DNA from 2 places in the Pristimantibacillus sp. Z349TD_6 genome. Region 1 is predicted to be linked to the other one. Evidence: riboswitches for the same ligand, from Rfam matches in the RefSeq annotation. Region 1 holds a riboswitch; the other holds the start of a gene.
What was found. A riboswitch is a leader RNA that binds a small molecule or an ion and turns the genes downstream of it on or off. The one in region 1 is predicted to bind cyclic di-GMP.
Positions count from the first base shown of each region.

Region 2: linked by a shared signal. The riboswitch ahead of AC0VYE_RS31910 (SpaA isopeptide-forming pilin-related protein) and the one ahead of AC0VYE_RS02490 (hypothetical protein) in region 1 are both predicted to bind cyclic di-GMP.

Region 1 is NZ_CM149662.1:556,397-564,386, reverse strand. It holds gene AC0VYE_RS02500 (S-layer homology domain-containing protein) at 1-3,877, shown strand, start outside; gene AC0VYE_RS02495 (copper amine oxidase N-terminal domain-containing protein) at 3,977-4,936, opposite strand; gene AC0VYE_RS02490 (hypothetical protein) at 4,961-5,695, opposite strand; cyclic di-GMP riboswitch class I at 6,052-6,136, opposite strand; gene galE (UDP-glucose 4-epimerase GalE) at 6,245-7,297, opposite strand; gene AC0VYE_RS02480 (mannose-1-phosphate guanylyltransferase/mannose-6-phosphate isomerase) at 7,410-7,990, opposite strand, start outside.
Region 2 is NZ_CM149662.1:7,352,826-7,360,815, reverse strand. It holds gene AC0VYE_RS31925 (stalk domain-containing protein) at 1-1,272, shown strand, start outside; gene AC0VYE_RS31920 (sensor histidine kinase) at 1,349-2,509, shown strand; gene AC0VYE_RS31915 (response regulator) at 2,517-3,245, shown strand; gene AC0VYE_RS31910 (SpaA isopeptide-forming pilin-related protein) at 3,398-4,975, opposite strand; cyclic di-GMP riboswitch class II at 5,007-5,090, opposite strand; gene AC0VYE_RS31905 (glycosyltransferase family 2 protein) at 5,336-5,797, shown strand; gene AC0VYE_RS31900 (ATP-dependent helicase ComFA) at 5,992-7,990, shown strand, end outside.

The DNA.
Region 1 (7,990 bases):
ATTTGCAAATCAACTGAATAAAGATAACTTTTCTGCACTCAGCATCGCTGCTGATTATAAAACCGCAGCTGACATTACCGCACTGCGTATTGCTTATTTAAATGACAGATACAACTATCAAGAACAGACCATAAATCTTGCAAGCAATAATCAGCTTTATGTAGAGAAGAATAAGCAAATTTATAAGCTGAACGCTGCGATTAACAGCAATAGAGATGAGGCTATTCTCGACTCCTACTTTACACCGACGGATAATAATTATTCCTACAAATCCGGTAAAAGCATTAACACAGAGATAACTGCAGGCGTAGAAAAGAGAAACATTTTGGAGGAGCGTACCGAGCTTATCTTAGGTGAAACGTTCAAGCTCAAAGCACTACTAAAAGATGAAAATGGTCAAACCATTGACCGTAGAAGTGATCTCAAAATACTCGTCTCGAAAAACAATGCATCGTACCTGGAGTATAACTACCTGAGCTGGTCTAGTGACAAGCAAAACGGTAAATTGACTCAAGTATATAATAACGAATTCCGTCCTACGGAAACGGGAAATTATATAGTTAAAATTATGCAAAGAAGTAATCAAGAAAATTGGATTGAACGCAGCAGCACTGGCTTTACTGTTGGACCAAAGCATGAATTCGACTTAGAAATTCGCGATCAGAATGGCAACCTTGTAGATATGGTTAACAAGCCTTATCTCACATCTGATATTGTTGAGAAATTATCCATTACTGTTCGTGAACATAAATCCGGTATGGTCGGAGATCCCGTTGAAGGTGTGTCCCTCTTCTTATATGGCCAAGAACATACAAGCAAGTCAGATGCTAACGGCCTTATAACTTTATCAAAAATTTATGCCGGTGGTCACAATGATCTCACATTCAGCAAAACTGGCTATTTGGACAAAACCATTGATCTCATGGCTATTAATTCAGAGAAGCAAGCTGTTATCCGTGTTTCTGGGCTCGATAAGCGTGAAGAAAGCGATAAGCTGAATGTAGTTGGTGGAGTGCCAATGAAGGATGCTACCGTATTTGCTACTATTCAGTCTGGTGATACCGTTCAGAAACAACAAGATTATCTTAATGAAGATGAAACGGTAAGCTATTTGATTGTTCCATCACCATCAACCGTAAACTTGGATTTTGTTCGCAGGGTTAATATGAGCAGCAGCAATAGCGGTTCACCTTTTGGCTATTATATGCTGGGCTCCGTGAAGACCGAACCAGGCAAAGACTACAATGTTGTACTCGATGCAAGGCAACCTCTTCAGCAGGTGTCTACCGTCAATTTAACCAAACAAATGGACGAAGTAACGATTGCACGCAAAGAACTCTCTGGTGTCGAATATCTACCTTACCTCATCGACGATAACCAAGGAGAAAACAACCGTTTCTATGCAACAAAGGGAACTTATAATGTAGTAGCAAGAACCATGGAAGGCAATATCATTTATTTGGAAAACGTTGAGCTGAACCAAGATGTGAATACACTTGATATTCCAACCCAATCAAGCTCCCTCGCCCGAGTAAAGGTGCTTGGAGACGCAACAATTAATTCTGTAGCCTATATTACAGATAAGCAAACCAAACTAAGCGGATATGTACATTTTGAGGAAAACTTCGTTAATTTGACGCCGGGCAACGTAGCCGTTTCCATTAATGGATTTGACGGTTCGAAGCAATATCAATATGATGTGCGTTTGACGAAGGATGATTTAAAGGCGGGTACACAAAAAGAAATCACAACATCCGCTCTTAAAGGAATTGATATTTTCGGTCTCGACCAATCCGGAAAAATTATGCTTCCTGTAAATCAACGCTGGATTAAACTCGGACTGGTTAATGAGAATGGAAATGAAGTACAGCTGTACAGTACGCCAGAGCTTATCGTATTTAACAATAGCTGGAGCAAAAGCTCAAATAATATTTTGCCGGAGGCTTCAAAAATTGTCATTAAGAACAGCAGTGGAACAGTTGTTCAAGACAGTACAGAAAATGAATACCTTCCTCAGTGGATATATATTGAAGCGGACGGCGAGTATACAATAACCGCATCCGTGACAATGGAAGGTAAGACATTCACGTTAAATAAAACAATTAAAGTGAGCACTGTTGGTGAAGAAGTTACAGAACCGGAAACGAAACCAACTCCAGACACTGGACCTGGACCGGGAACTGGACCAGGAGTTATCCCAACACCATCTCCAACACCAGTAAATGTAGACAAAGGTTTACAAGATCTGCTAGAGAACAGCAAGACCGATAAAGACAAAGCTGACAAAGCAGCGGATCTCATTAACACTCTTGTTAACTCAGTAAAGGATGTCAAGGATAGCAAAGAAGCTGAAAAGTCTGTTCAGAATGTATCAGCAACGCTTGCTTCGGCATCTAAACTGCTTGAATCTATGCAAACAGCTAGTGAGAAAGCTAAAGTAGCGGCAACTATTACAGAGATGGTTAACAATACAAAATATGCTTTTGAACAAGTTGAGAATGGTCCGAAAGCGATCGAACTAGCTAAAGTTATCATCAAAGACACTGCTTCTGTTCTGAAAAACCTAGGTAACATAGATGCAGCACAGATCGATGCACTTAAAGATTCGCTTGTTTCACTTAGCAAAAAAGCAGTAGAAAAAGCTGCAACCGTCACTCTGGATAACAAGGATGTCAAAGTAGATGGCAATGCGCTTACGACATCGCTTGATGCGAAGAAAATCGGACAACAGCTAGAAACAACGAAAAAAGCTTTGGATGAAACGATGAGAGTCCTTACAGGCGCAGTCGGAGCAGACAAAGCAACGAGCATCAATCCAGTTGTAACCATTAATATTCCAAAACAAAGCGAGAACGTCACTAAACTCGCTGCTGAGCTGCCTTCTGAGATTTACCAAGCTGTGAAGGATAGCGGTCTTGCGGGACTTAAGCTCTCAATGGGCAACGTCGGCTTCACTGTTGAACCAGGAACATTCGGAAACGTAGCTAGCGGCCAAACGATCTCACTAGCAGCAGAAGTCGTGCATAATTTAACCGTAACTGCTCCAACTTCAGCCAAGCAAGTAGCAAACATACCTGTTATGGAGTTTAATGCATCGGTAGATGGCAAGAAGGTAGAAGCATTCAACAAACCAATTCCAGTATCATTTGATGTATCCAATATTGATACGACTAAATACTCGGAAGCGGATCTAGCAAACCTTACCGTTTACTTGTTGAATGAAAAAACGTTAACTTGGGAGCCTGTAGGCGGTCTTTATGATCCGATTACAAAAACCGTTAACGTAAATCGTGGACATTTCAGTAAATACACAGTTATGAAGGCTGGCCAAACGTTCACGGATATTGCAACAACACACTGGGCAGCGACAGCTGTAAATAGCCTTCTTAACAAAGGTGTACTTGATCAAACGACTACATTTAGTCCAAGCAAAAAAGTAACACGCGAGCAATTCGCTGCATGGCTCGTTCGCTCTTACGGTCTTGATGGGACCGGCCTAAGCCTCCCATTCAAAGACGTAGCTAAGGATAGCGAGTATTACGATGAAATCGCTGTGGCTTACGAACAAGGCCTAATTCAAGGTAAATCGGCAACTGCCTTTGAACCAAAAGCAGAAATTACACGTCAAGAAATTGCTACATTCTTATCCAGAGCACTTACAATTTTCAACAGCAAGAAACTAACTAGCACAAGCACTGAACAGCTTAAAGGCTTCAAGGACAGCTCATCTATTGCCAGCTGGGCAAAAGATGGCGTTGCACTTCTTATGCAGCAGAAGCTAGTAACAGGCTACCAAGACGGTACTTATAAGCCGAACCAAACCACGACCAAAGCGGAAGCGGCAGCACTTATCTACCGCATTTACACGGGTCAATAACACAAACTAAAGAGGCAGTAGAGAAGTCAATTAGACTTCGCTACTGCCTCTTTTCTGTTCTTTTAGGCTAATTAAAACTATATCCGTATAGAAGCAATGCTACATCAAACCCTCTGCAATAGCTCTTCCTGCTTCAAGCTCTTTGTTAAAGGCTTCTCTGTAGGAAGCAAGAACGTCTGTGCTATACCCATTCGTCGTCAACTTAGCTTTCGTATCTGTCATGATAACTTCAAATTTTGCAGAGCAATTGTCTACTTCTTGAAGTCCTTTAGCTTTAAGCTGAGCTTGAACCGTCTTATCCGTTGCCGCTACATACTGCAATCCAATATCCATAAGAGTTACCTTGCAGCTTTCTTTCAGCGCAGCGAGCTTGTTCTCTGCTTCTGCCGTAATTTGCTCATACGTCGGTTTAACTGGTACGCCACCACCGCCGGCATTACCCGTACCGCCTGTACCACCAGAGCCTCCAGTTCCGCCACCCGTGCCTGGAAGGACTACTCCGCCGCCACCTTGCTCAGCTCGATATGCCTCTGACTCACCGCTAACTGTTTTCGTCACCGGATCGTAGCTAATCTGAGTGCCTACCGATTCTGACAAGAAACGAATGGGCACATAGATCGAGCCTTTATAGGCATAGAGGGATTGACCAGCCGGCAATGCCTTCGTCTTTCCATTAAACACAAGAGTTGCTTTCACTGGCTGTATCGCAATCGTAACGCTCGTTTGTGGCTTCTGGCTGCCCGTAGCGGCACTTTGCAATTGTTTCTTCAGAGCCGCAAGCTCTTTCTCTGTTGGCTCGGAGATTGTCGCTTTAGCCCCATCCCAATTTACTGTTTTTAGTAGCGCGTAAGAAATATAACGAATCGGTACATATGTACTTCCTTGATGAATAAATGAATATTGTCCATCGGGCAGTTTAAGCGCTTGTCCATCAAATTGCAGCTTAATGGGCTGTGTCTTTGTCTTAATCGTTTCGGTTGCTGCGGATGCAGCGGTTGCAAGTACGGATGACAACATCATTACAACCAGAAAAATAGATAGAATACGTGACTTTTTCATAGAGCCTCCTCAGAATAGTAAAGCTTACTTGTTTAGCGAGTTTGCAATTACTGCAAGCGCATTGGCTCTAGCACCAGCCTTCGCACTCTCGTATTGCGCGCTCCAATCCGGAAAGCTTTGCTCACCTAGATCGGCTGCTTTATACTCGCTCTTGGCATTGCTTATTAATTGATTGAACCTGGCATCACAATCGGCTTCCGCAGAAAATACCTTATTCAGATATTTACTTTGAATAGTAGCAAGCGTAGCTTCTTCATCTCCGCTAAGCTCTTTCGCAATTTGCTTAACCAAGCTATTGCTAGTTGCTTGACACGAAGATTTCAGCTTTTCCAGCTTTGCTGTAACCGATGCATCAATCTCTTTTTTCTTCTGGGACTTATTTTCGGAGTTTGTAGATCCCTTATCCGGCTTTTGTCCCTTGTCTACATTATTAGACGCTTCATCTGGCAGCAAAGTTGCGCTCGGACTAGGTTTAAGGACTTCATCTGGCTGCGTCGTTGGAACTAGATCAGGCTCTTGTGATGGAGTAGCATCAGGTTCTGAAGCCTGATCTGTCTGATTAGTAGATTGTTCATTGGGCTGCTCCGTAATCTTCGGCGACTCTTGTCCTGCATTACTATCTGCAGCTTCTTCAAGACGCCCATTCAGTTCATCTACCTGATTTAACTTCGAATAGAGACTCATGCTTCCATAAATGACAATACCGATAACAACGAGAGCACCTGCGATAATCATTAGTGTTTTGTTCGTTTTTTTCATTGTTTTGGTTTCATATGAGCCACTAAAGAAGCAATGATTGCATATGAATCTCCTTTTTAGAATTTAAAATAAAAAAGCTGACGCTTCATAGTGACGGGGCGTCAGCTTGCGGATATAGCGTTTTCAGACCTTGTTAATGACACGCTACGTGCTTATTCATGAGACAGCCGCTAGTTTATTTTTGTGATAAACAATCCTCAAATAAATCTCCATGCGCTTTTTCTCATCTAAGCAATCTTTTCATAGCAATTCATTGAATCCCATACAGAGCTGATGCCATTCACGTACAACGTTTGCGCGCATGAACATAATAATAACCTCCATGTTTCCACATAAACCACGCGGGAGGCACGATATTCGGTAGCTGGCTGGCAGTCTTTTAAAAGATAAGCCCCTATAGCTTTGCGTCACCACTTTTCAATGGTTTTGCCTTTATCGTGTGGTTATGCGGTTGTTTTGTTTAATGGTATGGTAACAAAATTGTTGAAGGGTGTATAGGGTTTATCACAATTATCTAGTCTTACTAATACCATTAAATGCAATATTATTTTAGCCTAAGATACTTTGTCCAATATTCGCATTATCTTCAGTATCCTCATAGCCATTTGGGTTATTTAGCTGCCAACGCCAAGCATCGGCACACATTTCTTCAATTCCTCTCTCTGCAACCCAACCTAATTCACGCTTAGCTTTTGTAGGGTCAGCATAACACTCTGCTACGTCACCGGGTCTTCTATCAACTATAGAATAGGGAATACTCCTACCAGATACTTTTTCAAACGCATGAACCATTTCCAGCACACTATAACCTTTGCCAGTGCCAAAATTATATGCTTCTATACCAGATTTGGACATTACTTTATCAATCGCCTTCAAATGTCCTATCGCTAGATCCACAACATGGATATAATCCCTAACCCCTGTACCATCAATTGTAGAGTAGTCGTCTCCAAAAATACGAAGTTGTTCCAATTTCCCTACCGCTACCTGTGTAATATATGGTGTTAAATTATTTGGAATATCTCTCGGATTCTCCCCAATTTGACCACTTACATGCGCACCTACAGGATTGAAATATCGTAGTAATGAGATACCCCAACTATTGTCTGAAACATAAAGATCCCGCAGTATCTCTTCAATTATCCATTTTGTACGTCCGTATGGATTAGTCGCTCCCAAAGGAAAATCCTCAGATATTGCTCCAGATGCGGTAGGAGAATATACCGTAGCAGAAGAGCTAAATACCATTTTCTTGACATTAAATTTCTGCATAACCTGACAAAGATTAAGTGTTCCCATAATATTATTCTGATAATAACTGAGTGGCACCTCAACTGATTCACCAACTGCTTTGTATCCAGCAAAATGGATAACTACATCAATCCTATTTTCTAAAAAAACAGTTTCTAAACCCTTTATATCTAATAAATCAGTATTATAAAATTTTATATTTACTCCTGTGAGTTTTTGCATTTGATGCACGGTTACAATACTACTATTAGCCAAATTATCTAATATAATTACATCATAGCCTTCATTTAATAATTCCACACAGGTATGGCTACCAATATATCCGGTTCCTCCAGTTACAAGTATTGTCACCGACTCACTCCTTTTCTCAAATACAATTTTTTATGTGATTTTGTAGATGATTCTATAAAATGTATTCAAATGGTTATTTATTCTCTGAGCTCAATCATTATTTTATATCATCCTAATCAAATCTTACAATATCGTCTTCCTCAAGATAGTCACCCATTTGAACCTCAATGATTTCAAGCGGCAATTTCCCTGGATTCTCCAGACGATGCTTTTGTCCAGCCTTCATAAATATACCCTCTCCAACTCGTACAAATTTTACATCTTTATCGATAGTTACTTTTGCCATCCCATTTACCACAATCCAGTGTTCACTTCTATGATGATGTAATTGATAACTTAACCCTTTCCCTTGATTAACAGTGATTTTCTTAATTTTATAAGAACCTTTTTCTTCCTCCAAAACTTTATAGTGACCCCAGGGACGATAATCCTCGACATGATAATTAGTCCTTATATCTCTTCTCGCTTTTAAAATCTCTACAATTTCTTTTACTTTTTGAGACTGTTCTTTTTTGCAAATAAGTAGTGCATCTCTATTATCTATAATAATTAAATCTTCAATACCAACTGTAGCGACTAATTTCCCGACTTCTGAATACACAATATTATTAACTGAATCTAGCAGAATGTTGTTACTATTGGAAATATTATTTGCTTCATCTTTATCAAAAACTTCGTAAAATGAATCAAAAC
Region 2 (7,990 bases), 1.1 Mb from region 1:
AGTACCGAGAAAGCCATTGGCACGTTCAAAGGCAATGAATTTACTGCCACAAAGGCGGGTAAAACGAATCTCACTGTGAAATCAGGAGCGATCTCTACCAAACAAGAAATTGAAGTGATTGGACAGGATCAAATTGCATCGCTCTCCATTGATACGAATGCAGGTGTGCTGGCAAAAGGAGCAACGATTTCTGTTCCGCTTACTGTAAAGCTGAAAAACGGAAATTCATATAAGCTTAGCGCTGACTCCGTGAAGTGGGAGTTTGTTGGATTTACCGCATCGAGAAACGGCGATAACCTAACTGTGCAGTCGGTTAACGCAGGTACAAGCACAGGTTATGCCATTGCTCGTTATGATGGTTTTCCGACAATGATTCCATTCACACAAGGGGAAGCAGTAAGCACCTTTGAGGATTTCGAAAAATCGACCTACCCCATTACATCACAGGTCACGCCTGCGACAACAACAGGAAGCGTAAGCTTGGTATCCGATTTCCAAGGACAAGCTTCTTCGAAAGCATTAAAGCTGGATTATGATTTCACAAACGGCACAGGAACTAAAGCATCGTATGTAGTATTTAATACAAACGGTCGTGCGATTGAGGGTTCACCTACTTCCATGACGGTTGATCTTTATGGCGATAACAGCTTGAACTGGGTGCGCGCAGAGTTCATTGATGCGGATGGCAAAGCACATCTTATCGATCTTGCAAAACAGCTTGATTGGAGCGGCTGGAAGAATGTGAAGATGAATTTATCCTCTGTAGGGATGAAATTCCCTGTTAAACTAAAAAGAATTTACGTTGTGACGATCGCCGAAGGGCAGGATGAGCGTTCTGCAACAGGTTCTATTGGACTAGATAATATGAAGCTGCAATATCCGCCTTCCGTAACGGTTGATTCACAAACTAAGGTCGTTATGACTGTAGGCAAATCTGCTGCGACGGTTAATGGAAAAGCGATTACACTTGATTCAGCACCAATCGTTTTGAATGGAACGACATTTGTACCTGTCCGGTTCGTATCCGATGCCATGGGAGCGAAGCTGTTATTTGACGGGAAAACGGGTCAAGTCACCGTTCTTCGCGGCAATAAGCTGATGGAAATGACACTCGGCAAAAAGGATCTTATTTTAAATGGCGCTCTGCAATCGTCAGATATTACGCCTATCGTTCGTAATAATCGGACGCTCATTCCGGTCCGTTTATTTTCAGAGAAACTAGGCCTAAAGGTCGGGTATGACGGGAAAGCGAAAAAGATTACCATCGATTAACGATGGACGAAATATATCCAATCTGTGGTATGATAGAGTAGATTAACCTTTAATATAGAAAGGTTGCCGATCTACAGTGGACCACCTTACAGTCGATATAAATCGAGTCATTAAAAACGCAATCGAAGTGATGGAAGACAGCAAATACCAGATTTATGAAATATGTGAATCCGCGCGCACGGAGCTAGAATCACTCGAGCAGGAGCTTGAAATTGTCCTTCAAGAAACGGTGAAGACAATTGACAAAGTTGACCAGCTGGAGCAAGACTATCGCCGTGCGCGTATAAGGCTGACAGAAGTGAGCCGGGATTTCGTGCGATACAAGGAAGATGACATTAAGTCTGCCTATGAGAAGGCTACACAAATCCAGCTGGATTTGATGGTGTACCGCGAGAAGGAATCCTACTTGAAAGCACGTCGAGATGATTTGCAAAAACGTGTTCGAAATGTAGAAAATTCCATCGAGCGTGCTGAAACGATTGCTTCGCAAATAAATGTCGTACTTGAATATTTATCGGGTGATCTTAATCAGGTTACTCGTATTCTTGAGTCTGCCAAAACCAGGCAGCTGCTGGGATTGAAAATTATTTTGGCGCAAGAGGAAGAGCGTAAACGGATCGCCAGGGAAATCCATGATGGTCCCGCGCAATCACTCGCAAATATCGTTCTTCGAACAGAAATTGCAGAACGTATGCTAATCAAGCAGGAATTTGTGATGGTGCAGGAAGAATTAGTAGATTTAAAAGGACAAGTGCGCTCCGGCCTTGAGGAAATTCGCAAAATTATATTTAATTTGCGCCCGATGGCGTTGGATGATTTGGGGCTTGTGCCGACTCTTCGAAAATTCACTCAGGATTTTGAAGAGAAAACAAAAATACATACCATATTCGAGCTTATAGGTAAAGAAACTCGGATGCCCTCTGCAATGGAAGCGGCGATATACCGCTTAGTTCAGGAAGCTTTTACCAATGCACTAAAACATGCGAGCGCTTCACATGTAATGCTCGAGATTAACTATCAGCCACAGCATATTTCACTCGTAATTCAAGACAACGGCGTTGGATTTAACAGCGATTTAATCGAGCAGGATGCTACTCGAAACGCACATTTTGGATTGGTAGGGATGAGAGAACGCATTGAGCTAATAGAGGGAAGGATGGATATAGACTCAAATCCCGGTAGAGGGACGAAAATTATAATAGATATACCTACTACTGCCGAATCTAGAAAGGAGTAAGATGATGATGATCCAAAGAGCTGCAAGCAATGTGAATACAATCAAAATTTTACTTGCGGATGACCACCAGCTGTTTCGTGAAGGACTTAAGCGGATTCTAAATATGGAAGACGATCTTGAAGTTATCGGCGAATGTGGTGACGGCATTCAAGTTTTAGAGTTTTGCAATCATACCATACCTGAAATTGTCCTGATGGATATTAATATGCCTATAGAGAACGGTGTCGTGACGACTGAACGATTAAAAAGTATGTTTCCTGATGTTAAGGTTATCATTTTATCTATCCACGACGATGAGAGCTATGTATTCGAGACCCTTCGTAAAGGGGCTACGGGTTACCTTCTGAAGGATATGGAGGCAGAATCGCTAATTAACGCCATTCGTTCCGTTGTCCAAGGTCATGCCTATATCCATCCTAAAGTGACAGGCAAGCTCATTAACCAGCTTCGCCGTATGACGTATTTGGATGAGATGGGAATTGTCTCAGGTGCTGCAGCTGCTCAGGAACCGGGAGTTAAGTTCGTTGCTGGCGATGAAAGCCCATTAACACGCCGTGAGGCAGAGGTGTTAAGGCTTATGGCAGAGGGCAAGAGCAATAAGCTCATTGGAGAGTTTTTATTCATTAGCGAAAAGACGGTTAAAAACCATGTGAGCAGCATTTTGCAAAAGATGGAAGTTGATGACCGTACGCAAGCTGTTATCCAATCGATCAAATATGGATGGGTTACACTGTAGCAGCCTTTTTGATCATTACTTACATATCGAGCAAAATCCCGTATCGGTTGATGCGGGTTTTTTTTGTTTGCAAATAATGTTGTGGAAAAGAAAAACACTCCTAAGCTATATAAGAACAGCCTAAGAGTGCGTTTTGGAACATATCATCTTAATTATTTTCTTTGTTTTTGTTTGCGAAGAGTAATGAATCCCGCTGAAAGGGCAAATGCCCCGATGAGATAATAAGGAACCGGACTGCTTTCGCCTGTTTTTGGCAGAGTAGCAAGCGGGACTTGATCTTCATCTACAGCAACAACAGGATCGATTGGCGGCTCGCCTTCTCCACCTTCAGTAACTCCTCCAACAGGTGGATCTTCATCATCAATTTCAACAATAGGTGTTGCTTCAGGTGATGATGTAGGTGTTGTCGTTACTGTAGTTGTTGCAGTAGGCGTGTTGTTAGGCGTGCTCACAGGTGTGGAAGGTGGTGTATTGTTAGGTGTGCTCTCAGGTGTTGGAGTTGGTGTAGCTGTAGGCGTGCTCTCAGGTGTAGGAGATGGTGTAGCTGTAGGTGTGCTCTCAGGTGTAGGAGTTGGTGTAGTTGTAGGTGTGCTCTCAGGTGTAGGAGTTGGTGTAGCAGTAGGTGTAGTCTCAGGTGTAGGAGTTGGTGTCGATGACGGTGTTGGAGTAGGCGTAGAGCAGGTTTCGCCTGCGTTCACAAGTGAAAGCTCTTTCTCCTTGCCCCAATGGATCTTCAGCGTATTAGGTACAGCTTGTGGATCAGTTGGGTTGACGAGCTCCGTATTCGTTGAAAAGCTTACGGAACCTTTTCCAGGTATTACGCCATTTCCTGTTTGAGTGGAATTTGGAATTTCCCATGAATAAGAAACCTCAATGTTACTCTCATTGGTTACTTTCCAAGCTCTTGTTTTATTCGGGTCGGCGGAGCAGGCCGTTTCAAGTTTGAGCTTAGCCGTATTAATAACTGCTTTTTGCACAGATTTATCTGTGGTTACTACGATCTGCTGGGTAGCCACTAAATCGGTGGTAAAGCCATCTAAGGTTAATTCTTTTAATGTATAGGTGCCGATAGGCAATTCGTTGAATTGCAAAATACCGTCACTATTGGTAACGCCGCTTTTGACTAATTTATCGTCTTTCCAAAGCTCGAAGGTAATGCCTGCATGAGGAGCGCCCTCGACATCATTTAAATGTTTGTTGATGATGATACTACCCGTGCAGCTGTTCGAAAGCTTTAGATTCCATGCTAAAATTTTGTCACCATGAGCGCCGGGACCCAATGTCTTAATTAAATCTCCGCTATAGATATCTAATTGATAAGGCAAGCATCGTGGAATGTTAATCGAAACGGAGTAAGTACCTGCTTTGGGATATATAATAGACTGTCCCTCAAAAAATGTTTGCTTGTTGTATGGAATGGTTGTATCGCCGGGTCCAGGTGCCCAGTCAGCAGGGCCTTCATAGCCGGAGAAGCTGACTCTAACACAATCTTTTAACGTCTGGAACGTAGCGGTAGCTGTTCCGTTATTATTGACTACGATATTGGAATGCGTGGCAATGACATCCTTGCGATCCGATGAGTACTGTGGACAGCTATTCTCATCTACGAGTGCTGCAGCATTCGTACCTTGATTGCTATCACCTTCCGCCATGGCAAGGGAACTAAGCGACAATGAATAAATTAATAACAGAGCCAGGGCTAAACTGATTTTTTTCCTAAAATAACGCATCTTTCACTCTCCTCTTAGATACGTAGTGGGGTTCCAAGAGGGCCGGTTACACTACTAGCTCCATATAATCCAAGTGTCCAATTGTAGATTATACTTCATCGCTTCCCTAGTTATTTTGATTGTGAAAATCCACTCTCCCTTTCTATATGCGTGCACCGGTTATATATGCATGCTTTCATATTAAAATGATAACATGTATTGGAAATTGCTCAAGGGTGTTTCTTTGTCAGAAAATGACTAATAATCATCATAAAGCAGGATATATTTTTGGCATAACACACATTTTGTCACCTTGTCCCTTGATTGCGGAACCAGTGGGCTCTTCATGGCATATAGTGTCACAAAGAGGAGGTGGCCGCCATGTTTGAACTTCTACTTCTTGTTATTGGCTGTTATGCTTTGGCTGCATTGTCGGTGCATCTGGCGTATCGAATTTGGCGAGGGCGCCAGCAATCCAGCAAGCATTATGTGCTCGTTGCTGACGTTCAGCAAAACAATATGGAATGGTATGTACGTTCGCTGTTTTCTTTCTCTCGGCGAATGGGGAAAAACGTTCGTTTGACGATCGTAGATCAAGGGGTTACAGAGGAGACACTGGCTATTGTTGAACGATTAGCTAGAAAGGGCGATGAGGTCAGGATTCACTCTAATGGATCTAATCCGTTGTCTGAAAGCGAAGGCAGTAAGCGTTCTCAAACAGAGGGTGTGGATGGAACTCAGCTGCTATGGCTGCTCCAGGCAGAAGGAGTTGTGTCGCTTTCCGATCATGCGGTGCTAATTGATTTGCAAAATCCGACAGATTTGTCGAAAATGCCATTTTAGTATATACTCTACGGTAATGAAATAGTCGGAGTGAAGCACACTCAATAACGCAAATGCGTTGTTGGGTGTGCTTTTTTTTGTTTACAGTGCTTGCAAACATCATTCTCCTTTTGTCAGGGAAGGGAGAGGCCATAGTTAACATAACAGATGAATTATGAAGTCAGTTCTATAAAGTGTCGAGGGAGCGAATAGAGATGAAGGCACAATTGTATGTTGTGAAAGTGAAAGACTGCTGGCAGGCTCGACTGACCATCAAGGCAATGGTGGATAAATACTTCTGGATGCATGGAACATTTGGTAAAGCGGGATTCTTGAACAACGAGATCGCAGAGGAGGGATGGCTGCTAAAAGAAGAACTGCCGCTCGGGGATGCGTGCGTTGCAGTGGAGCTTTGGGATGCGGCTATGAAACGTGGCAGCGGCGGCAGAAACGGTGCGAGTAAAAGTTTGAATGAAGGAGGACGGAATGCTGATTATGAGGCGATTGAGCTGTTGGCGGCATGTGCGGAGGAAGCAATAGCTGATGGGGCGAGTGGAGATGCAGCAGCTGGCGGGTTGAATAGTAGTAATCAGAAATCTAGTGAGTTGGAGAGAAATTATCGGAAACACAGTGGAGGAGTAGAGCAAGCAGTTCATAATGGTAAGATTAGTTTCGGGAGTCGTTGGCGTTTTTTGGGTAATCGAGGGAAGCGGAAAGGAGCGTTGGCGATAGAGAGGCTTTTTGGTTTAGTGGAGAGGTGGGAGAAGGTAGGGGGCGTTGTCGTTGGGGAAATCGGAGGAGCAGCGCTTGCGAATAATGGTGAAAAGCATAGCAGCGCTAAGCGTGTGGGTGGCGAGGGAGCGCGAGTTTATAGCGCTGCAGAGCTGGGAGAGATCGCGGCAGGAGCGAAGCTTGCCGCGGGTATGCTGCAGGGACGTGCGCTTTTGCGAAGCGAGGCGCACGCCCTGTTGTCTAGCGCAAGCTGTCCCGGTGCCGCGTCAAGCTGGAGAGAATTGCTCCAGCTTGCTTCGCTGCTCGGGCAGGTGCGCCTGAGTGGATCAATCGCCGCCGTGGGTGGCGGGCGATTGGACGCTTTAGGGCGCCGCAGGCGCGAGCGCAGCTGTTTGCGCTGCGGGAGCGGCGAGGCGCAAATGCACCGCACGGCATGTGCAGCGTGCGGGAGGCACTGCGCCTATTGCATGGCGTGCATTGGGATGGGGCGAAGCCGGGAATGTGAGCTGCTCATTACGGGGCAGCGCGCGGGGTTGAATTGGACAGAGACGACGGTTCGCGGCTCTGGTAAGGGGTTGAGGCAGCTGACGTATGAACAGCGGCTTGGTAAATGGGGGCTTAGCCCTGCGCAGACAGCTGCAGCAGCCAAGGCACTGCAGTTTGTGGAAGAGCCGCCGATAGACACGGCATTGTCAAAGCTGGACAAGCAGCGCCAGATGAGAGAGTTTCTGCTTTGGGCTGTAACAGGGGCTGGCAAGACGGAGATGATTTTTCCGCTTGTTGAGTCTGTCCTGCTGCACGGCGGAAAGGCGCTTATTGCCACACCGCGCCGTGATGTGGTGATTGAGCTTGACCCGCGTATTCGGAAAGCTTTTCCTAAGGCGTCAGTCGTAACATTATACGGTGGTAGTGATCAGCGCTGGGAAAGCGGAGATATTACGCTTGCCACAACGCATCAGCTGATGCGGTTTTATCAAGGCTTTGATCTCGTTGTAGTTGATGAACTAGATGCGTTTCCTTTTGCGGGTGACCCATTGCTGCATTTTGCAGCAGATAAGAGCTGTGCGCCAGGCGCTGCTCGTTTGCTGCTGTCTGCTACGCCGCCTAGCGAGCTGCAAAGAGCAGCAAAACGAGGGAAGCTGCCTCATGCAAGAGTACCTGTTCGATATCATCGTCATCCGCTTCCAGTGCCCAAGCTTCTACAAACGCCAACAGTAAAGCAGATGCTCCAGCACCGCAAGCTGCCGTCAAAGCTGTTAGCGGCCATGCGGTCATCGCTTGATCGAGGTGCTCAGCTGTTTGTATTCGTACAGCAAATTGTTCAAACCGAGCCTATGGCGGCTTTATTACGTGCTGCTCTATCACATCCTGCTGTTGCAGCAACCTCTTCACAGGATGAAGAACGAACAGAGAAGGTTCAGCGTTTTCGCTCGCGGAATATACGAGTACTAGTCACAACTACCATTCTAGAGAGGGGCGTCA